DNA from 3 places in the Catenuloplanes sp. NPDC051500 genome. Region 3 is predicted to be linked to each of the others. Evidence: riboswitches for the same ligand, from Rfam matches in the RefSeq annotation. Region 3 holds a riboswitch; each other region holds the start of a gene.
The links. Region 3 has a riboswitch for cyclic di-AMP ahead of ACIA8K_RS14860 (NlpC/P60 family protein). Riboswitches for the same ligand answer to the same signal wherever they lie in the genome.
Positions count from the first base shown of each region.

Region 1: it holds a riboswitch for cyclic di-AMP, as region 3 does, so the genes downstream of both, ACIA8K_RS08305 (coiled-coil domain-containing protein) here and ACIA8K_RS14860 (NlpC/P60 family protein) in region 3, are expected to answer to the same signal.
Region 2: it holds a riboswitch for cyclic di-AMP, as region 3 does, so the genes downstream of both, ACIA8K_RS01760 (C40 family peptidase) here and ACIA8K_RS14860 (NlpC/P60 family protein) in region 3, are expected to answer to the same signal.

Region 1 is NZ_JBITDX010000003.1:373,661-382,075, reverse strand. Features, by position in the region: gene ACIA8K_RS08310 (hypothetical protein) at 1-937, opposite strand, end outside; gene ACIA8K_RS08305 (coiled-coil domain-containing protein) at 1,151-2,149, opposite strand; cyclic di-AMP (ydaO/yuaA leader) riboswitch at 2,152-2,283, opposite strand; gene ACIA8K_RS08300 (glycoside hydrolase family 65 protein) at 2,502-4,868, opposite strand; gene ACIA8K_RS08295 (HAD family hydrolase) at 4,926-5,681, opposite strand; gene ACIA8K_RS08290 (ABC transporter ATP-binding protein) at 5,910-7,217, opposite strand; gene ACIA8K_RS08285 (glycosyltransferase family 2 protein) at 7,377-8,415, opposite strand, start outside.
Region 2 is NZ_JBITDX010000001.1:417,736-426,150, reverse strand. Features, by position in the region: gene ACIA8K_RS01770 (hypothetical protein) at 1-336, shown strand, start outside; gene ACIA8K_RS01765 (MurT ligase domain-containing protein) at 329-1,549, opposite strand; cyclic di-AMP (ydaO/yuaA leader) riboswitch at 1,930-2,083, shown strand; gene ACIA8K_RS01760 (C40 family peptidase) at 2,089-2,589, shown strand; gene mraZ (division/cell wall cluster transcriptional repressor MraZ) at 3,086-3,517, shown strand; partial or broken gene rsmH (16S rRNA (cytosine(1402)-N(4))-methyltransferase RsmH) at 3,680-4,844, shown strand; gene ACIA8K_RS01745 (hypothetical protein) at 4,861-6,108, shown strand; gene ACIA8K_RS01740 (penicillin-binding transpeptidase domain-containing protein) at 6,113-8,326, shown strand.
Region 3 is NZ_JBITDX010000006.1:214,377-219,815, reverse strand. Features, by position in the region: gene ACIA8K_RS14870 (NlpC/P60 family protein) at 116-979, shown strand; gene ACIA8K_RS14865 (LamG-like jellyroll fold domain-containing protein) at 1,106-1,921, shown strand; cyclic di-AMP (ydaO/yuaA leader) riboswitch at 2,059-2,233, shown strand; gene ACIA8K_RS14860 (NlpC/P60 family protein) at 2,296-3,234, shown strand; gene dcd (dCTP deaminase) at 3,391-3,978, opposite strand; gene ACIA8K_RS14850 (pyridoxamine 5'-phosphate oxidase) at 4,036-4,545, shown strand; tRNA gene ACIA8K_RS14845 (tRNA-Gly) at 4,598-4,668, shown strand.

The sequences.
Region 1 (8,415 bases), on a different contig from region 3:
CGTACCGCCGATCGATCAGGTTCTGGTTCTCGTCGAAGGCGAAACCGGCCGGGACCGGGATGACCTGGTATGACATCTCGTCTTCTTCCTCTCCTCGCGGGCTCTCCGAGCGCGCCTTCCAGGTTTCGATCGATTCACCGCGGAGGATCGACATGAGCCGGTCGAGCGCGTCCTGGGTGGCGACGAACCGGCGGATGATCGACAGGTGCAGGTGCCAGAGGTGGGTGTCGTCCCGGCCCGGGTCCGGCCCGGCGTCGGCCCCGACGCCCAGCGCGCGGCCGCCGGTGAGCACGTAGCAGTAGACCGTCCGGCTGTCCTTGGTGCCGATGAACTCCCGGATGATCGGCGCGCCGCCGATGAACAGGCGCTCGTCCCGCGCCCGGCATGCCACGTCCATCCGGGTGGTGTACTTGCGCATCGCCGTGTCGGACATGGTCAGGTCGATCGCGGCGGCCTTGTCGCCCGGGCCCTGCCTGTCGTTCGCCACGTCGGCCCGCGAATAGTCGCTTGTGGCGAGCGCGTTGCGGTAGTTGTGGTAGCCCGGCTTGGCCGCGTAGACGCCGCCGAGCTGCACGGACGGCTCGAACGCGTCGAACTGCCCCCAGAAGCGCCAGATCTCCGCCGTGATCTGTGCCGGGTTCGGGTTCGCCGCGGCAAGCGCCAGCGGTGGCTGACTGTCCGGGTCCTCCGGCGGGGCGATCACGTCGTAGTCGTCGCCGGCCGCGATCGCGACGACGTCGGGCTGGCGGAGCCGGACGGGCTGGCCCGCACGCAGCCGGAATCCGTCGTCCACCCGGTCGTAGTACCACCCGGTCGCCGTGCTCTTGTCCGCGAGGACGAACCCCGCGGGCTTTCGGATGGCGTACGTCCGGCCGTCAAGCGGGCCGCCGGTACATCGGCCCTGGAAGATGTCGTTTTCGTCAACGGAGTCTGTCATCGCAATCCGCCGGATCTCCCCTCACACGTCCGTGAAGACGCGCCCGCTGATCTTCTGAACGGTTCCGCGCCGGTCGCGTCCCGTCAAGTGCGGGTCGCCCGGTCGGTTGATTTATCCACCGCCGGAAATCAGCAAACCTGTATGCGTGTGACATATGCAAGAACCCGCGGGATGCGCTTATCCCGCGGGTTCTCGAACGGATCCTGAACTACATCAGATCACCGATAGGTGTACGTGGTTCGTATGGTCACCCGAAGGGCTGCCACCACCCGAGTAGGACTGCCAGCCGCTCGACGGCAGCCAGATCCGGCGGAACCAGATCACGTAGAGCACGCCGAGGCGGTCCGCGTTCTTGATGTAGAAGTTCGCCAGGTTGTCGCCGTAGACCTTGTCCGAGCCGGCCGCGACGCCGCCGAAGCCGCTCGCCTGGGCCGACCAGTCACAGGCCCGGCCGCGTGGGTGTTCGCCGCCGTCCTCCGCGCTGCGGTAGCAGGACACGAAGTGGTTGAACCCCGCCGATTTCGTCTGCTTGTAGGCGTGCAGCAGGCGCGGCGTGATGCAGCCGCCGGTCGGGGTCGGGTCGTTCACCGTGCAGCCCTCGGAGGGGAAGGAGCCGTCCGAATTGCGCTCGGCCGACGCCGCGACCGCGGCGGAACCGGAGCCGGACTCGACGTTCGCTGCGGCGCCGCCACCGGCTGCCTTCAGCGCGCTCTCCGCCTGCTTCTTCCGCTTCTCCATGTTCTCGACCTGCTTCTTCTGCTCACCGATCTCAGACTCGATGGCAGTCTTCGCACGCGAGGCCTCGTCCTTCGCGGTGACCAGGTTCTGGACCTGCTTCTCCTGGTTGATCGTCATGGTCTCGACCAACGTGGCGCGGTCCATGAACCCGTCGCCCTCGGACGCGTTCAGAATCGCGACCATCGGGGCGAGGCGTCCGTTGCGGTACGTGCGGCCGGCCAGCTCGCCGACAGTCTTCTCCCGGACCACGAGGTCCGACTCGATGGTCTTGAGCTCCTCGGTCAGCTCCTTCTGGCGCTTCTCCGAGGCGGCAAGCTTGTTCTTCGCCTCGACGAAGCCCTTGCTGGCCGCGTCGAGCTGTTCTCTGAGCTGATCTGAGCCGCCCTCGTCGATCGCGTAGGCAGGCGTCGCGAGCGCGGCCGTGGCACCGCTCGCCAGCAGCACGGCAAGCACCGCTATTCGCCGTAGGCGCATCATGTCCCTTTCTCGGACCGCCGGCCGGGTTAGCTGACGGGTTCGGGATGGGAACGACACCCCTACCGCTTGACGCGGATTCACCCCACAAACGTGGTTCCCCGACTCGCTGTGCGATTTGGCGGTGGTGGTCACTGGCGCCGGTGCGGCGCCCGCTGATGACAACCGGCGGCAAGACTACCCAGGTGCGACAAACAGCCACGCTCAAGATCACGAAACTTAAGAAAACCCTATAGTCACAGAAAGTGCCCGCTCAATGACCCTAAATCATAGAGCGACATCTAAATGGTACGGAAATAGGCCGCCCCGGTTTCCCGAGGCGACCTATCCTGACCAGTTGTCGATCGGCTGACTACAGAGAGCTTGACCGTCGTGCCGGCGCGCGACCGGCCGGCTGATGCGGCTCCGGCCCGACGTCGGTGCGCTCCGGAATCGCCATGGTCACCGACTTGTCCGCGGACACGGTGACCAGCTCGCCATGGTGCACGAGTGTGATGCTTTTCTCACCCGTGCCGTTCCGCAGCGAGTAGGTGACCTCGTCGCTGCGTACGTCCACCCGCAGCCGCAGCCCGCGCCAGAGCAGCGCGAACTCCATCCGGGTGATCCGCTCCGGCAGGCGGGGGTTGAAGGACAGCTGACTGCCGTGGTCCCGCATGCCGCCGAGACCCATCACCAGCGAGATCCACGATCCGCCCAGCGACGCCACGTGCAGGCCCTCGCGCGCGTTGTTGTGCAGGTCGTGCAGGTCCATCAGCGCGGCTTCGCCCAGGTAGTCGTGGGCGAGCTCCAGGTGCCCGGTCTCCGCCGCCAGCACCGCCTGCGTACAGGCGGAGAGCGACGAGTCACGGACCGTCCGGGCCTCGTAGTAGGCGAAGTTGCGCTGCTTCTCCTCGTCGCTGAACGCATCGCCGCGCCACAGCATCGCGAGCACCAGGTCCGCCTGCTTCACGACCTGCTTGCGGTAGAGGTCGAAGTACGGGTAGTTCAGCAGCAGCGGGTAGTTCTCCTGCGGCGTGCCCTCGAAGTCCCATTCCTGCAGCCGGGTGAAGCCCTCCGACTGCTGGTGCACACCGAGTTCGTGGTCGTACGGCAGGTGCACGGCCGCGCCCGCGTCCCGCCAGCCCGCGATCTCCTCCTCGTCGATGCCGGCGGCGCTCGCCTTCTCCGGGTACTTCAGCGCCACCTCCGCCGCCGCGTAGAGGTTCTGCTGGGCCATCAGGTTGGTGTAGATGTTGTCGTCCACCACGGCCGTGTACTCGTCCGGGCCGGTCACGCCGTCGATGTGGAAGCGGCCGTGCCGGTCGTGGTGGCCGAGCGAGCGCCACAGCCGGGCCGTCTCGATCAGCAGATCGAACCCGTAGTCGCGCTCGAAGTCCTCGTCCCCGGTCGCGGTCACGTAGCGGCGGGCCGCGTCCGCGATGTCCGCCGCGATGTGGAACGCCGCGGTGCCGGCCGGCCAGTACGCCGAGGTCTCGTGCCCGCGGATGGTCCGCCACGGGAACGCCGCGCCGCGCAGGCCGAGCGTCTCGGCCCGTTCCTTGGCGAGGTCGAGCGTGGCGTGCCGCCAGCGGAGCACGTCCTTGGCCGCATCCGGCTGCGTGTAGGTGAGCACCGGCAGCACGAACGTCTCGGAGTCCCAGAACGTGTGGCCGTCGTACCCGGGGCCGGTCAGCCCCTTCGACGCGATCGGCCGCATCTCCGCCCGGGCGCCGGCCTGGAGCACGTGGAAGAGCGCGAAGCGCACCGCCTGCTGCACCTCCGGGTCGCCCTCGACCTTGACATCCGAGTGGTCCCAGAACGCGTCCAGGTACTCCCGCTGCGCCGTGACCAGCCCGTCCCAGCCGGTCAGCCGCGCACTTGCCAGTGCGGCGCCGACCTGGTCACGGAGCGCGGGCACGGAGCGCCGGCTGGACCAGCCGTACGCGATGAACTTGATGATCCGGAGCTTCTGCCCCGGCTCGAGCATGCAGGCGACAGTGGTCCGCATCCAGTCCGGGTTGCCCTCGGTCTTGACCATGTGGCGGCCGTCCGTCTCCACCACGTGCTCCATCGCGGCGGCCATCCGCAGCTGGCTGTTCTTCGTGCTGTGGATCAGCAGTCCGCCCAGGTCCTGGACCAGGTGCTCCTCCGCCACGAGCGGAGACTCCAGCAGCGCCGCGACCCGGGGGTCACGCTTGGTCGGCGGCAGCTGCTCGTTCGACACCAGCTCGGACTGCACGATCACCCGGGCCGGGCCGTTGACCGGCTCGACCTCGTAGCAGATCGCGGCGATCGCGCGCTGGGTGAAGGACACCAGGCGGGTCGAGCGCACCCGCACCGACCGGCCGGCCGGTGAGACCCACTCGACCTCGCGCTCAAGCGTGCCGGACCGCATGTCCAGCACGCGCTCGTGCGACTGCAGGTCGCCGTAGCGGACGTCGAACGGCTCGTCGTCGACGAGCAGCCGGATCGGCTTGCCGTTCGTGACGTTGACAATCGTCTGACCGGACTCCGGGAAGCCGTAGCCGGCCTCCGCGTACGGCAGCGGCCGAAGCTCGTAGAAGCTGTTCAGGTAGGTGCCCGGCAGACCGTGCGGCTCGCCCTCGTCCAGGTTGGCCCGAAGGCCGATGTGGCCGTTGGAGAGCGCGAACACGGACTCCGACTGAGCCAGGACGTCGAGGTCGAGCCGTGTCTCGCGGACATGCCAGGGCTCGACCGGATAAGCCCGCTCTCGGATCACAGTGATCCCTTTCAGTGTTGATCTGAGCCCGTCGGTGAACCACCGGCGGGTTGCGTCCTACCGGGGGGACTCGCCGCCGTCCAGGAGTTCGGCGAGGTCCGATACGACGATGTCGGCGCCGTGGGCCCGGAGATCATCCGCATGCCCGACCCGGTCCACTCCGACCACGAATCCGAAGCCGCCGGCCTTGCCGGCTTCCACGCCCGCGAGTGCGTCCTCGAAGACGGCCGCGTTCTGAGGGTCGACGCCGAGCCTCTTCGCGGCCGCGAGGAACGTGTCCGGCGCGGGCTTGCCGGGCAGTCCCTCCGCACGGGCGACCACACCGTCGACCCGTTCCTCCAGCAGATCCTCGATGCCGGCCGCGCGCAGGACGTCGCGGCAGTTGGCGCTCGCGGACACGACCGCGGTCCGCATGCCCGCATCGCGCACCGCGTGCAGGTAGGTGACCGAGCCGTCGTACACCTTCACCTTGCCCTCGCCGATGTACTTCAGCACCAGCACGTTCTTGAGGTTGCCGATGCCGTTGACGGTCTCGGCGTCGGTGGCGTCATCAGGGGTGCCCTCGGGAAGCTCGATGCCCCGGGACTTGAGAAACGTACGCACGCCGTCGGCCCGCTGTCGGCCGTCCACGTACTTGAGATAGTCGGATCCGGAGTCGAAGGGGACGAAGGGAGTCCCGTCCGCTTCGGCGCGCCTGCGCAGATATTCGTCGAACGTCTCCTTCCAGGCCGCGTTGTGGACAAGCGCGGTCTGGGTGAGGACACCGTCCAGATCGAACAGGCAGGTGGTCACATGAGGTGGAAGACCAAGCACCCGCTCAATTTAACCGTGAAATGGAAACTTAACCGGATTTCGCCGGTGTCAAACCCCGGGCGCGGCGGCTCGTGTGGTGCCCCGTTCCGCAGGTTATCGCCGGTCAGCGCGCTCGCGCGGGAAAACGGTGAACCTTTCATGTCGCCCGGACGACACAAACGATCGCACAAAGGGTCCGTCGGGCCTGACCGTTCGGCTCCCCCTTAGTTGATCTTCAAATGATCACCTCTATCGCCAGCCCACATCGATCCGGTCACCGCGCTCGTCGAAGAAGTGCAGCGCGTCCATCCGCACGCCGATGGCCAGCGGGCTGCCGGGCCTGATCGCCGGGTAGGGAGCGAGCCGTACCGCCAGCTCGGCCGGGCGCCGGTGATGACGACCCGGGTCGCTCAGCACGCTGGTCCGGCCGCCGCCTGACGACTGCTCCGGCTCGCTCCGGTCGCCGAACCGCCCGGCGATCCGCTGCACCGCCTGACCGAGCCGCCGCATCGGGCCGGTCTCCACCTCGTCCATCTCGACCGCGGCGCCGCCCAGCTCGTCCACAAGCACCGCGGTGGCGCCCACGTCGACGAACGCCAGCGACTCGTGCCCGTGGTGCTCCAGGTAGCGGATGCGGCCCTGCAGCACGTCGCCCGGCGAGTCCGGCGCGACAGGGGTCAGCGCCTCCGCGCGCAGGCCGATCACGATCCGCTCGCCGTGGAAGTGCGCGACCGCGCGGGCCCGGATGTCGTCCCACGGCAGATAGAGCGCCTGCTCACCGAGATTGAGCGCGACATAGCGGTCCAGGTGCACGTAGACCGAGGCCTCGATCAGGTTCATCCGCGGGCTGCCGAGGAACGCGGCCACGTAGAGCGTGGCCGGGCGGCCGTAGACCTCGGTGGGCGTGCCGACATCCTGAAGCACGCCCTTCCGCATGATCGCGACCCGGTCCGCCATGGTCAGCGCCTCGGCCTGATCGTGCGTGACGTACATGGTGCTCACGCCGAGCTCGCGGACCAGGCCGGAGATCTCCGCGCGCAGCTCCGCGCGGAGGCCGCTGTCCAGGTTCGAGAGGGGCTCGTCCATCAGGAACAGGCCGGGACGGCGGACGATCGCGCGGCCCATCGCCACCCGCTGACGCTGACCGCCGGAGAGTTGGCCCGGTCGCCGGCCGAGCAACTCGCCGATGCCGAGCGCGCCGGCCACGTCAGCCACCCGCTCCGAGCGCGGGCCCGGCTCGACGCCGGAGAGGCGGAGCGGGAACGAGATGTTCTCGTTCACCGTCATGTGCGGATAGAGCGCGAAATCCTGGAAGACCATCGCGATACGTCGATCTCGGGGCGGGATGTCGTTGACCACCTCGCCGTTGAGCAGCACGACGCCGCTGCTCGGGTCCTCCAGACCCGCGACCATGCGCAGCACTGTGGACTTGCCGCAGCCCGAAGGCCCCAGCAAGACCATGAACTCGCCGTCCTCGACGTCGAGGTTGACCCTGTCGACCGCCACCGTTCCATCGGGGAACACCTTTGTGACGTCTTTGAGCGCGACGGTTGTCACCGCCACCTCCCCGCAGCTTCGTGAGGCCGGCCCCCAGCTGTGTCCACTGTGACGAGCGTCATCGGAATTAGCCAATCGGGTAAACGTGCCATGTTCGCGGAGTAATTACCCCACTACAGAAATGGCACACCTGACCGTTTTGCGCGCATTGCAGGGAATTTATCGGGACGAATCTCTCGCGGCGGCGACGATATCGACGAAGATCCGGGCCTCGGCCGGGTGGAGGCGGGGCGGAACGGTGGCCAGCCGGGCGATCAGCCGCCGCAACCGCGACGGGCCGGCCCGGTACAGCCGCCGTGGCAGATACGGCAGTCCGGCGTCCAGGTACGGCAGCGCCCGGTACCGCCGCAGCCCGCGCCGCACCACAGGCACGCCGCCGTCCCGGCTCGCCCGGATCACCTCAAACAGCTCCGGCACCCGCCGCTGCCGGACCAGGTGCCACTGCACGCGCATGGCGGCCGGCAGCGCGGCCAGGTCCCGCGCCGGCACCCGGGCCAGGACGTCGCCACACCGGTCCAGGAACAGCGCGACGTACTCGTCACCGGCCTCGGGCAGCACGCGCAGATAGTGCGCCAGGTCGGCGCGCACGGCGGACGCGTCGTACGCGCGCCGCAGCCCCGGAACGCCCGCCAGGAAGCGGCTGACCCGGTCCACCCCGTCCACCCGGTCCACGAAGTTCCGCAGCTCCTCCCGGCGCTGCGTGATCGACCGCTCGCCGCCCTCCCGCCGCCGCCAGTGGTAGACCGGCACATCCACCACGTCCACGGTTCCGGCGAGCACATGCGCCGGCACCATCACCGGCGTGTCCTCGTAGAGCACGCCCTCCGGGAACGCGAGCCCGTGCCGGTCCCAGAACTCCCGGCGGAACAGCTTGTTCCAGGCGGTACGGTCCCCGAGCAGCTCCCGGTCCCGGCTGACGTGGGTGCGCAACCGCGTGTGCGTGAAGATCCGCCGATGCATGCGGGACGGCCCCAGGCCGCGCGAATCGAGCCGCAGCGTGTTCCCGGTGGCGAAGTCGGAACCGGTCCGCTCAAGCGCGGCGGCCAGCACCTCAAGCGCGTGCCGGGGCAGCACGTCGTCGCTGTCCACGAACTGCAGCAGCTCGCCGCCCGCGTGCCGGACTCCTGTGTTGCGGGCCGCGCCGAGCCCGGCGTTCTCCTGGGTGACCAGCCGGAAACGGGCGTCGCGCGCGGCGAAC
Region 2 (8,415 bases), on a different contig from region 3:
GTAAGCGGGCTGCTGCCCTGCTTCCGGCTGCCCGAATACCGGCTGCTGGCTCGCGCCGGGCTGCCCGAACGCCGGCTGCTGCTGGCCCGAGCCTGGCTCCCCGTAAACCGGCTGCTGCCCGGCGCCCGGCTGCCCGTAACCCTGCCCGGCGCCCGGCTGACCGTAAGGCGCCGCCTGCTGCTCTGTGCCCGGCTGTCCGAATGCGGGCTGCTGGCCGTACCCCGGCGGGGGTTGCTGTCCTTCGGCCGGAGGCTGCTGCCAGCTCTGCACCGGGGGTGCCGGCCAGCTCTGCCCCCCGGGCGGCTGCCCGGGGGTGCTCCACTCCGGGTTAATTGACACGGTCCAGCTCCGCTCGGATGTCTTGGAAGGCGGTGTAGTTCGCGATGACCTCCAGCCGGCCCGGTGGCACGCTGGCGATCGCCTCCCCGAAGGTCCGTACGTGCCGGAACGGCACGTCGTTCACGTCGAGGCGGACCGCCAGGTCGTAGGCGCGCTCGCCGGTGATCAGGATCTGCCGTCCGCGCAGTGGCGAGAAGTCGACGTCGAACAGCCAGGACGTGTCCAGGCCGTCGGGGTCGCGGGAGTTGATGGAGAGCAGCGTGGGCGCGTTGTCGGCCATGTCGAAGGCCTCCAGCCAGCTGGCCGGGTTCTTCGCCAGCAGCAGCCGGATGTTGCGCCCGTCGCGGTCGACCTGCGCGTAGCGCCCGGCCACCGAGGCGACCGAGGAGAGCGTGGGCACGGCCTGGAGTGGCCGGATGCCGAACGCGGACGCTACGGCGAGCGCGGTGGCCGCGTTGCCGAGGTTCACCCGGCCGGGCAGTTGCAGGCGGACGAGGTGCCAGGCGCCGCTCGGGTCGAGTACGCCGTCGTCCTCGACGACCCACTGCGGCTGCGGGCGGCGCAGCGGGCAGCCGGTGCACCACCACTGGCCGTCGGCGCGCTCGATTGTCGAGCCGCACTCCGGGCACACCCAGGAGTCGTCCTGCCAGCGCTGTCCCGCGCTGAACCAGGTGACTGTGGGTGAGTTCCCGGCCGCCCAGACGATCATCGGGTCGTCCGAGTTGGCGACGATCATGATTTCCGGGTGCTTGGCAAGCGTGGTGCGCCAGAGCTGGGCGATCATCGCCACCTCCTTGGCCCGGTCCAGCTGGTCGCGGGAGAGGTTGAGCAGCGCGATCACGCGCGGCCGCGTCTCCTCGATGACCTGGGGGAGGTAGTGCTCGTCCACCTCAAGCACCGCGTACGGCGTGGCGCCCGCCTTGGCGAGCGCGGACGTGTGCCCACTTGGCATGTTCGCGCCGAAGGAGTTGGTCGCCACCGGGCCGAGAACGCCCAGGGCGGCCGCGGTGAGCCGGGTGGTGGTGGTTTTTCCGTTGGTGCCGGAGACCAGCGCGATGGCGCGGCCGGCGGCGAGGTGCTCGAGCAGGTCGGGGTCGATCTTGAGCCCGATCCAGCCACCGATCACGGACCCGTCCCCCCGCCCGGCCGCGCGGGAGAGCGCGGCAGCGGTGCGGGAGACCTGGGTCGCGACCTTGGCGCGGAGGGGCAGGTTGCCTTGCGTCACCCGTGCGAGGTTACCGGACCGGCACCGCTTCACGATCGGCTCGTTCGGCCCCTTGCATGCTGTCCGGGCGGACCAATTGATCACGCTGGCGATACGTCGGAGCGCATCCGTGTGACAGCGATTTGTGTGGGAAGCTTCACCGGTTTCGATATACGGAGCGTGTCCGGGTCGGCGCCGCATTTCGGGCACCGGACACACCGGGGTCGCGGGGCGGACATGCCAACCTCGGAGGGTAATCATTCGGCGGCCGGGGCGTGCTCCCGTGGTCCGCTACAAACGACGAGCCGGTAAGCGTCGTGCCACCGGCCGCGCCGACCGCGGGACACACCGAACCCTGCCCGTCCCGGGCGTCGCGACACCCCTCGCAGCACATGGCACTCACGGGCAGGGGCGGGGGAACCACAGTTCCAGGACGGCTCGCATCGCGGGCCTTGGGGTGAAGTCCGGCGTCAGGCCGGACCGGGCACGTTTCGGCGCCCGAATCCGACAGCTAACCCCGCAGGTGCGCCGAAAGGATTTCTTTCGTGTTGACGCATCTCCCGGTCCGGCCCTCCTCGACGCCGGTCCGGCGCTTCACCGTGCCCCGATTCGCGTTGCTTGCGGCGTTGCTCGCGCTCTGTGTCACCGCCGGTCAGTTGACAGGTGTGGACCGGGCGGACGCGGCGGCCTCGCAGAAGGGTGCGGCGGTCGTCGCGTTGGCCAAGAGCCTGGCCGGCAAGCGGTACCGGGCCGGCGGCGCGAGCCCGAGCGGTTTCGACTGCTCCGGCTACACGCAGTACGTCTACCGGAAGGCGGCCGGGCGCACGCTTCCGCACAGTGCGGACCGCCAGCAGCGTTACGGCGCCGCGGTGTCGAAGGCGCAGGCCCGCCCGGGCGACCTGCTCGTCTTCCGGCACGGCGCGCAGGGGTTCCACACCGCGATCTACGCGGGCGGGGACTGGATGTACGACGCGCCGCAGCCGGGTATGCGGGTGGGCAAGCACCGGATCTGGTCGCGGAGTTACGTGGTCCGACGAATAGTCTGATATGGACCGCTTTACGTGCCTGTGACATCTACCGGCCCCTGCCGCGTCCGGCAGGGGCCGGTGTCCCGGCCGCCTGCCCCCGGTCTGAGTGAACACTTGTTTTCCGGGACGTTCGCAGCGGTCGCTCAGAGATCACGAACGGGGACGGTGGGTGTCGGTTATTTCCCTCCACTTCCCTCCACGCAACCGTCCGCCGCCCAGCAGACCGCCGAAAAACCGACCGAAAAATCACCATAAAGGGTACGGCGAAGAGGCCGATCCGAACGGATGTCGGAAACCGGACGGGCGTACTGGATCAAGTCCCTCCACCCTCGACAACCCTCCGTGACGTGCTGTTTTGCACCGTCATGCCCCTTGACTAGGGGCCATTTCTGGTTGCGGGTGGAGGGAAGTGGAGTAAAGTGGGGCCACATGGCGGGGTCGTGGAGAGCCCGCCGGCCCGAGTGATCTGCGGCACCGCGAATGCCGCCGTCGAGGGCGAGGGGGGTGCGCCGCGATGTTTCTCGGCACCCATACCCCGCGCCTGGATGACAAGGGCCGGCTGATCCTCCCGGCCAAGTTCCGGGACGAGCTGGCGGGAGGTGTCGTGATCACAAAAGGGCAGGAACGCTGCCTCTACGTCTTCCCGATGCCCGAGTTCCAGCGCATCTCGGAGGAGCTCCGGACCGCCCCGATGACGCACAAGGCGGCGCGGGCGTACAGCCGGGTCTTCTTCGCCAGCGCACACGACGAGGTGCCGGACCGGCAGGGTCGCGTCACCATCCCCGTCCTCCTCCGGGAGTACGCGGGGCTGGATCGTGAACTGGTCGTGATCGGCGCCAGCACCCGGGTCGAGATCTGGGACAAGCAGGCCTGGGAGACGTATCTCGCGGAGAGCGAGGACGACTTCGCCGACATCGGGGAGGGGGTGCTACCCGGCGGTCTGTAGCGATCGGACCCGTACTGCGAGATCTCCAGCCGCTCGGCGCTCCTGAGACCCCTTCCCCGGTATCAGGCGCGACGGTGGTGACGCCAAGAGAGCGGATGGGGATCTGGCGGTACGGTCTTCGTCGCACTGCTGGCGGGCACTGCGTGAAACGAATCGTCACAGATGGGGGTCGACATGGGGGTGCCCGAGCCGGAGCTCGTGGCCGAGGGCCTGGAATGGCAGGCGCGCGGCACGCACGTGCCCGTCCTGCTGGAGCGGTGCCTGGCGCTGCTCGCCCCCGCGCTGACCGGTGAGAAACCGGTCTATGTGGACACGACCCTGGGTCTCGGCGGACATGCCGAGGCGATCCTGACCGCGAACCCACGGCTGACGCTGATCGGCCTGGACCGGGACACCGAGGCGCTTGAACACTCGCGCCGCCGGCTGGACCGGTTTGCCGACCGCACCCACCTGGTGCACGCGGTCTCGTCCGAGCTGCCCGAGGTGCTGGCGCGACTCGGATTCGAGCAGATCGACGGCGCTCTGTTCGATCTCGGTGTCTCCTCGTTGCAGCTCGACGCGCCCGATCGCGGGTTCGCCTACTCCCAGGACGCTCCGCTGGACATGCGGATGGACCAGGGCAGTGGCGTGACCGCGGAGGACGTGGTCAACGACTACGAGCCAGGCGCACTGGTCAGGCTGCTGCGGGTGTACGGCGAGGAGAAGTTCGCGACCCGCGTCGTCTCGTCGATAGTCCGGGAGCGGGGGCGTTCCCGGATCACGTCGACGCGGCGTCTGGCAGACCTGGTCAGAGACTCCATTCCGGCCGCAGCCCGGCGTACCGGCGGAAATCCTGCAAAAAGAACGTTTCAAGCGTTACGCATCGAGGTAAATGGCGAACTCGCCGCCCTTGAATCGGCGCTACCGGCGGCTCTCGATGCGTTGGCGCCTGGCGGCCGGGTGGTCGTCATGTCCTATCAGTCGCTAGAGGACCGCATCACCAAGCAAGCACTCGCAGCGCGAGCCCGCAGTACCGGGCCGATCGAACTTCCGTTCGAGCTTCCCGGTACCGGACCCACGCTGCGACTTCTCACCCGTGGCGCGGAGCCGCCCACCGAGGAGGAGGTCGCGGAGAACCCGCGAGCCGCCTCGGTACGACTCCGGGCCGCGGAACGCATTGCCGGTGGGGACACCGGGGCCGTCCGCGAACGGCCCCGAAGGTCACGCCGGTCCGGCGCGGGGGCGCCGGAGTCGTCCGGATAGGACGGCGGGCAGGCGGGGGCCGGGCAGGGGTTCCGCAGTGTCCAGGGACTTCACGTCCCGAGGGGAAGACGACGGGACGAAGACACTGAGGGGGAGGGAACATGAGCGTCAACAAGCGCGACCGGGGCGACATCAGCGCCGGGCGCGAGACGGTGCAGCGCGCACCGCGGTCGGGGGGCCGGACCGCGGCGCAGTGGGCTCCGGCGGAGGGCTCGGAGGCGATCGTCCGCGGCATGGCCGGGCGTCGCGCCGAGCGGCAGAACGCGGCACGCGGCCGGGGGGCCGCCACGCCGTCCACGGGGGACAACCGCGCGGCGGACCAGGGGATCCCGCAGCGCGCCGAGCGACTGAGCTCGCTTGAGCGCATCGAGCGCCGGGAGCGGGCGGCGGCCGCCGCCGGCATCGCGGCGGAGCAGGAGCGGGCGGCCACCCGGGCCGGCCGCCAGGACCGCGCGACCCGCGCCGAGCGCCTCGACCGGACCGAGCGGGCTGACCGGCCCGAGCGCCTTGATCGTCCCGAGCGGGCTGACCGTCCCGAGCGGGCTGACCGTCCCGAGCGGCCTGAGCGGTCCGAGCGGTCCGAGCGCCTTGACCGTCCCGAGCGGGTCGAGCGTCTCGACCGCGCCGAGCGGTTCGACCGCTTCGACCGGGGCGAGCGTGTTGAGCGCGCCGACCGGGCCGTGAGCCGGAACGCGGGTGGCTCCCGCAAGCCCGGCACGCGGTCCGCGGCCCCGCGCGGCACGCAGAGCGCACGCGGCACGCAGAGCGCACGTGGCACCCAGGCGGCGCGCGGCGCCGGCACGCGTACCCCGCGGGCCACGTCGTCCTCCGCGCCTGTCGACCTGTCGGCGGCGCGGGGCCGCCGGTACGCGACGGACGGCAGCGCCGCGCTGGAGCCGGAGGAGATCCACGTCCTGGTGGAGCCGGCCGAGGCCGAGCCGCTCCACGAGGAGCTGCCGGCGCCCCGGCTGCGCGTCACGCCGCCCCGGCCGGTGTCGGTGCCGCGTGCGCCGTTCATCGCCGGGATCCTGGTCGCGGTGGTCGCGGGCGTGGTCGGCATCCTGCTGATCAACACGCAGACGAACAAGAACGCGTTCCGGCTGGACGAGCTGCAGAAGACGCAGGCAGTTCTGGACGTGCAGCAGCAGGAGCTGGAGAAGCAGATCGAGGAGTACGAGTCCCCGAACTACCTGATCGCCCACGCGAAGAAGCTGGGCCTGGTCAAATCCGAGGACCCGGCCTTCATCACACTCCCGGACGGCAAGGTGATCGGCGTGCCGATGCCGGCCGGCGGCAAGCCCGCGCTCAGCAGCCAGGAGAACAGCGGACAGCAGGAGAGCGGGCGGTAACGCAGTGCCGCCACGGGAGCAGCCACCCGCGCGTCGCGGCCGGGGATCGCGGGACGACCGCGACACCGGCCGCGGCGCGCGGGACCGACGTCAGGACCGCGACCTGGGGGACGACGGACAGCCGTCGTCCCCCAGGTCGCGTTCGCACAGCAAGATCTCGGACGCGGCGGCCTACACGCCGCGCGGCCGCACGGTGAGGGAGGGCATGCCGCGCCCGCAGCGCCCGGCGGTGGAGGAACCGCGCGCACGGCGTACCCCCGCCGGATCTGGATCTGGATCGAGGACCACCGCGAGCGGTGACCGGCCCGCGTTGCGGGTGCTCGACGGCGGCCGGCAGGGCGATCGTCGCGCCGGGGCGCGGAGCACGGCCCGGGAGCGTGACACGGTCCCGGCACCGCGCCGGCGGAATCCGGCGCCGCCCAAGGGACGCCCGGCGCCGATCCGCAAGCCGCGGCAGCCGCGGAAACCGCCGAAGCTCGGGGATCCGGGCCGGCGGCTGCGGGTGGCGTCGCTGCTGGCGCTGGTCATGCTGGCCACGGTCGGCGTCCGGCTCGTGGTGATGCAGTTCGGCGACACGCCGGAGTGGGCCAAGCAGGGGCTGCAGGACCGGCTGCAGGTGGTCGCGCTGCCCGCGGCGCGCGGCGCGATAGTCGACCGGAACGGCGCGGTGCTCGCGCACAGCGTGGAGGCCCGGTACGTCGCGGTGGACCCGGAGGTCGTCAAGGACGCGGACCGGACCGCGTCGCTGCTCCAGGACATCCTCGGCATCCCCCGGTCCGAGCTGCTGACGCGCATGCAGAAGCGGATCCGGCCGGACGGGCGTCCGTCCCGGTTCGAGTGGATCGCGCGCGGCGTGAGCACCGCGGACGCGAAGCGGATCCAGGCGCTGAAGCTGCCGGAGATCGTGATCGACCGGGACGAGCGGCGCGAGTGGCCCGGCCGCGACCTGGCCGCGAACCTGGTCGGCTTCACCGGCGGCGACATGAACGGACTGGAGGGCATCGAGGCCCGGTACGACGAGCTGCTGCGCGGCGTCAACGGCGAGCGCCGGTACGAGGTCGGCAAGAAGGTCGACGGCACGGACCTGGCCAAGGAGATCCCGGGCGGCTATTCGCAGAAGACGCCGGCCCAGAACGGCACCTCGCTGACGCTGACGATCGACCGGGACATGCAGTACGAGGCGCAGCGCATCATCGGCGAGGCGATGCAGAAGGTCGGCGCCAGCCTCGGCGCGGCGGTGGTGCTCGACGTGAAGACCGGTGAGGTGCTGGCGCAGGTCAGCTACCCGACGTACGACCCGGTGAAGTTCGCCGAGGTGAAGCCGGAGGTCCGGCAGGACGTGGCGTCCGGCGTGGTGGTCGACCCGGGCTCGGTGCACAAGGCGATCGTCTACGGCGCCGCGCTCGAGGAGGGGATAATCACCCCGGAGACGATCTTCGAGGTGGGCCCGTCCGTGCGGAAGGGCGGTGTGACGTTCCATGACACGCACCCGCATCCGGAGGGCACGAAGATCACCATGGCGGGCGCGCTTGCGTACTCGTCGAACGTGGCCGCGATCCAGGTGGCCGACCGGCTCGGCCCGGAGAAGCTGATCGAGTACCAGCGGCGGTTCGGGCTGGGCGCGCCGGTGAACGAGGGCGTGGCCGGCGAGGCGTCCGGCCGGGTGATGAACGCGGACGAGTGGGACGGGGCCAGCTACGGCTCGGTGCCGATCGGCCACAGCGTCGACGCCACGCTGATGCAGATGGCGGCCGTCTACAACACGATCGCGAACGACGGCATGTACGTGCAGCCGCACCTGCTCAAGGACTCCGTCGCGCCGGACGGCACGCGTACCGCCACGACGGGCCTGGAGTCGCACCGGGTGCTCTCCGAGGAGCACGCCCGGGAACTGCGCACCCAGCTCGAGTCGGTGATGGTGATCAAGGACGGCAGCGGCGCGAACGCCCGGGTGAACGGCTACCGGGTGGCGGGTAAGACCGGCACGTCGAGCCGGCTGGTGGACGGTAAGTACGTCGACGGCCAGGTCACGTCGTTCATCGGGATGGCGCCGGCGGACGACCCCCGGTTCGTGGTGGCGGTCCTCGCGCACGTGCCCGCGGGTGCCGGCGGCCTGACCGCGGGCCCGCCGTTCAAGGAGATCATGAACTTCGCGCTCCGCCACTACAAGGTGCCGCCGAGTACGACGGAGGCGCCCGATTTCAAGGTCTTCCCGTAGCCGTGTGGACGCCTTTCACCTGCACTCCGGTTATGGCCGGTATGCACGCTGTCATGGCTTCAGTGAATCTTGTGGCCGATGTCGGCGGG
Region 3 (5,439 bases):
CCATCGTCTTGCGACTCGTGCATTCCTCTCCACCGGCGCGGCTGTTCTCTTCAGCCTGACGCTCCTGGCCGCTCCCGCCCACGCTGAGCCCACCCTCGCGCAGATCGAGGCTCAGATGGACGAGAAATGGCAGGAGCTCGAGCCGACGATCGAGGAATACAACAAGGTCCACGGCGAACTCAAGGCCAACCAGAAGAAGCGGACTGAGCTGGAAGCGAAGATGCAGCCGCTCAACGACCAGATGAAGGTCGCGGTCGACAAGGTCGGCCAGCTGGCCAACGAGTCGTACCGTGCCGGTCCCGCTTCCGGCATCAACTCGATCCTGAAGACCAGCTCGCCGACCGCGCTGACCGACCAGCTCATCTACCTCGACCGGCTGGCCGAGATCGAGCGTGCGGACATCTCGGCCGTGACCACGGCCCGCAGCGAGATGGACAAGCAGAAGGCGGACCTCGACAAGGTCGTCTCCGACCAGGAGAAGCGGGACAAGGAACTCTCCGCGAAGAAGGCGGAGGTCGAGAAGGAGATCGACGCGCTCGAGGAGCTGCAGAAGAAGGCGTACGGCTCGGTGGCGAACGTGCCCAGCAGCGGTAGCACCTCCGGCGGCTCGTGCTCGGCATCCGGTGCCAGCGGTGCGGCGGCCACGGCCGTGGCGACCGCGTGCGCGCAGATCGGCAAGCCGTACGTGTACGGTGCTGCCGGCCCCGGCTCGTTCGACTGCTCCGGCCTGGTCGCCTACGCGTGGGGAGCGGCAGGCGTCGGCCTCCCGCACAGCACCACCGCGCAGTGGAACATGGGCACCGCGGTCAGCGCGGCCCAGGCCCGCGCCGGCGACGTGGTCTTCTTCTACAGCGGTCTGAGCCACGACGGTCTGTACCTGGGCAACGGCAAGATGGTGCACGCGCCGCAGCCGGGCATGTCCGTCGAGGTGCTGAGCATCAACGTGCTGCCGGTGGTCGGCTTCCGCCGCTTCGGCTGACGACTCGTTTTCTCAGGCGGGAGCCCTCACCGGACGGCCGGTGGGGGCTCCTGCTTTTGCATGATTTCCATTGAGGTCCCCGGTGGGTTCGCGAGCGGCACACCAGTCACTCCCCACAATGGTGGAATGTCCGAATCATACGTAATTTGGGGCAGGCTGACCGGCCGGGTGGCCGTGACTGCCGCCGGGGGTGCGGTCCTCGCGCTGCTGGCCGGCGTGGCCGTGACCTCCGACCAGGCCCCGCCGCCCGTCCCCGCGGCGTCGATCACCACAGTCCCCGCCTCCGCCGTGGCGCGTGCGGTGCGCGCGCCGGTCGCCGTGCGCTACACCTTCGACGGCGGCGCGGGCAAGCAGGTCATGGACGCCTCCGGCCGGTACGCGCTGCGGGCCAGGGCCGCGGTCGGCGGGACGCTCGGCTTCTCCCGGCACGGCGCCGGCTGGGCCGCGGTCTTCCCGGCACGCTGCACCGCGCTCCCGCAGAACTGCCCGCGCACGATCCTGGAGGGTGGCGACCCGGCCGCGCTCAACCCCGGCGTCCGGCGGCTCCAGTACGGCGCTGCCGTGCTGATGCGGCCCGCCGACACCGCCGACGGGGCGAACGTGGTGCAGAAGGGCTTCTCCGTCGGCGGCGGCACCCAGTACAAGCTTCAGGTCGACGGTGTCGCCGGGCGGCCCAGCTGCGTCGTGGCGAGCCCGACCCACATCTACCGGGTGGTGGCGCCGGTACGGGTCGCGGACGGCCGCTGGCACGCGCTCGGCTGCACCCGCGCCGGCGCGGCGCTGGCGATCAGCGTGGACGGCGTGGCGCGCGGGTCCACGAAGCTGCCGGCCAACCTGTCCATCGTCAATGCGGAGCCGCTGAGAATCGGCGGTAAGAGCGTGACCGTGAACAACGATCAATATGCGGGCCTGGTCGACGATGTATATGTGACTATCAATTGACAGACAGTTTCCTAACGTAGTGCGACTGCGTTTGTACGTACCGATTTATGGGTTCGATCCGCTTGCGGTGCCCGTTTTGCCTCTCTAACCTTGGGTTCGCCGGGCTCGATGAAGGGCGATCACCCCCGATCGACGCGAGCCCGACACCGCTGAGTCGTCCATCAGGATGAACCGGGGACCCAAGCAGCACGTGGGGTGAATCCGTCGGTCACCACCGACGGTAGGGCGATGACCCTGTGATGAGCGCTACTGCACCGGCCTCATCACGCCCGAACCCGTCAGCTAACCCGGTAGGCGGTCAGGGACACAAGGGAGCTTTGACTTCGGTGGCAGGTATTGCTGCGCTCCGAAATCGGTCCGTCATAGTCGGCGCGATGTCCGCCCTGGCCACCGTGATGGTGGTCATGCTCGGCGGTACCGCTGCCCATGCCGAACCGTCCGTGGCCGAGGTGGAAAAGCAGATCGACGAGGCTTGGCATGATCTTGAGCCGACGATCGAGAAGCACAACTCGACACGCCAGGAGCTGGACAAGAAGAAGAAGCAGGCCGACGCGCTCGGCGTGAAGATCCAACCGCTCAAGTCGCAGGTCGACGCGGTCATGGGCCGGGTCGGCACGATCGCCGCCGAGGAGTACAAGAGCGGCCCGGCGAGCGAGATCGGGTCGATCCTGATGACCGGCTCGCCGACCACGTTCACCGACCAGCTGGAGATGCTCGACCACTTCGCGCGTGTCCAGAGCCGGGACATCGCCCAGGTCGTCGCGCTCAAGGAGCAGCTGGAGTCGGAGAAGGCGCCGCTCGACGCGCTGATCGTCGACCTCACCAAGCAGGAGGCCGAGCTCGCCGCGAAGACCACGGAGATCAACGCCAAGGTCGACGAGCTGCAGGACCTCCGCATCCAGGTCTACGGCAACGGTGGCGGCGGCTCGCTGGCCCCGGCGCCGTGCCCGTACGAGTACCCGGGCGGCAAGCGCAGCACCGTGGTCAAGTTCGCCTGCGCACAGATCGGCAAGCCGTACGTCTGGGCCGCCGCCGGTCCGGACGCCTTCGACTGCTCCGGCCTGATGCTTGCGGCGTGGAACAAGGCAGGCATCTCGTACCCGCACAACGCGGCCGCACAACGCGGGCTGATGAAGTCCGTGAGTAGGGCGAACCTGCAGGCCGGCGACTTCGTCTTCTACCATTCCGACCTGAGTCACGTCGGCATGTACGTGGGGAACGGCTGGGTGGTCCATGCGCCCAACCCCGCGGAACCGGTGCGGATGATGAAGATCGACGCGATGGAGATCCACAGCTTCGGCAGTCCGCTCTAGCAGCGCCTCGCCACAGCTACTACGCGAGCGGGAAGATCAGTCCTCTGATCTTCCCGCTCGTTGCTTTTCCCGGCCACCGCGGAACCGGTGCCCGCGGGAGCGTGCGGGCCGCGACCACCCACAGAGTGGGTATATCCGGATCTTGATCTTCCGGGTCTATTCCGCAGACGCGGTCGGCCAGGTGCGCCAGTTGCGCCAGGCGCGACTCGGGGTCGGGCCGCGTTGTCCCTGGTAGCGGGAGCCGTAGACCTCGGAGCCATACGGGTGCTCGGCGGGCGACGACAGCCGGAAGATGCACAGCTGCCCGATCTTCATGCCCGGCCAGAGCATGATCGGCAGGTTCGCCACGTTCGACAGCTCAAGCGTCACGTGGCCGCTGAACCCCGGGTCGATGAACCCGGCCGTCGAGTGCGTCAGCAGACCCAGCCGGCCCAGGCTGCTCTTGCCCTCCAACCGCCCGGCCAGCTGATCGCCGAGCGAGATGACCTCCAACGTGGAGGCCAGCACGAACTCTCCCGGGTGAAGCACGAACGGCTGCCCCGCCGGGACGTCGACCTCCGCGGTCAGCTCGTCCTGCTGCACCGACGGATCGATGTGCGTGTACAGATGGTTGTTGAAGACGCGAAAGAGCCGGTCAAGCCGCACGTCGATGCTGGACGGCTGGACCAGCGCGGCCTCGAACGGATCGAGGGCCAGCGTGCCGGCCTTGATCTCAGCGACGAGGTCCCGGTCGGAGAGGAGCATCCGGACACCCTACCTTTTGGCCTGGTTGTTCGAACGTGTGTTCGATAGGATTGCGGCATGGCTACCTGGACCACATTCGCCGCTCAACAACCCGGACTGGCCACCGCCATCCGTTCCCTCATGCAGCAGTACGGTCCGGGCCTCGGCTACCTCGCCACCGTCCGCTCCGACGGCGGCCCCCGCGTCCACCCCGTCTCCCCGGTCATCACCGCCGAGGGCCTCTTCTGCTTCATCGTCGACTCCCCCAAACGCCGCGACCTCGACCTCGACGGCCGCTACGCGCTGCACAGCTTCCCGCCCGAGGACAGCGACGACGAGGCCTACCTCGCCGGCTACGCCCACCCGGTCACCGACATCGCCCGCATCCACCGCCTCGCCGGCGACCTCCGCGCCGAACCCCACGTCGACTGGCGCCTCTACGAATTCACAATCGACGTCGCCATGCTCGCCCGCCACGGCCGCGGCGGCGCCACCCCCCTGGCCGCCAACGCCAACGCCCGCCCCGCCGTCCAGGTCTGGCGCGACCACGCCCCAAGCGTCGAAATCGTCATCGGCGGTGCGGCGTGAGGATGGCGCTCGCGCACCTGTCGACCAACCAGGTAGAGTGAGGCGGCACCTCGCGGGTGTAGTTCAATGGCAGAACATCAGCTTCCCAAGCTGACAGTGCGGGTTCGATTCCCGTCACCCGCTCAGCGAACAAAGGCCCAGGTCAGCGGTACGATCCGCAGCCTGGGCCTTTGTCTTTTTGATCTTTTTTTGGGGCTCGTGCCCCCAGGTTCCGCGTGTCCTTCTCCTTCGCGTCCCCCACGAGCTTGCCGAGCGCATTGGCGATCCTCCGATCACGGCCGGCGGTCTTGTGCATGTAGATCAGCGCAGCCCGACTAAGTGGCCATCCGGTTCATCGGGTCTCGCGGCGTCGCGCCGGACTCGGCCGCGCAGGTGTTCCCGGTGGTGCCGGAGGTCGTGAAAGTGCAGACCGGGGACGCTGGCCTTCTCGGTCGCCTCTGATGTGGTCGAGGCACACAAGCAAGCGACCCGCATCCAGGAGGCTGAATGCGGGCCGCGCGGCGGACCGGCACAACGAGGGAGGGGGAACGCCGAGCGCGTTCGCTCCCGGCCGTTGCACCGCGGCGAGCGCAGGATTCGCCGCGGCTGCCATGTGGTCCGCGTGATGAACTTAATCGACTAAGGCGGCGACTGTCGTCCTGCGTACTTCGATTGGGTTACCCGGCAGGCCCCTCGATCGCTGCTGCTCGTCCAGCAGCTCGACTAGCTCACGGACAAGCGCGTCATGCTGATCGGAGGTTATCGGGGGCCATCGGAGAAGATCATCGCAGTCGTTCAGCTCGATGAAGGTGGAAGGCAGGGCGATTCGAGATCGCCGAACTCGTTCACCTGAAGCCCGTCTACGAGACCCCTCGATCCGTCCGGGCGGCTGTCGTCGATCCCGGCGAGGCGCGA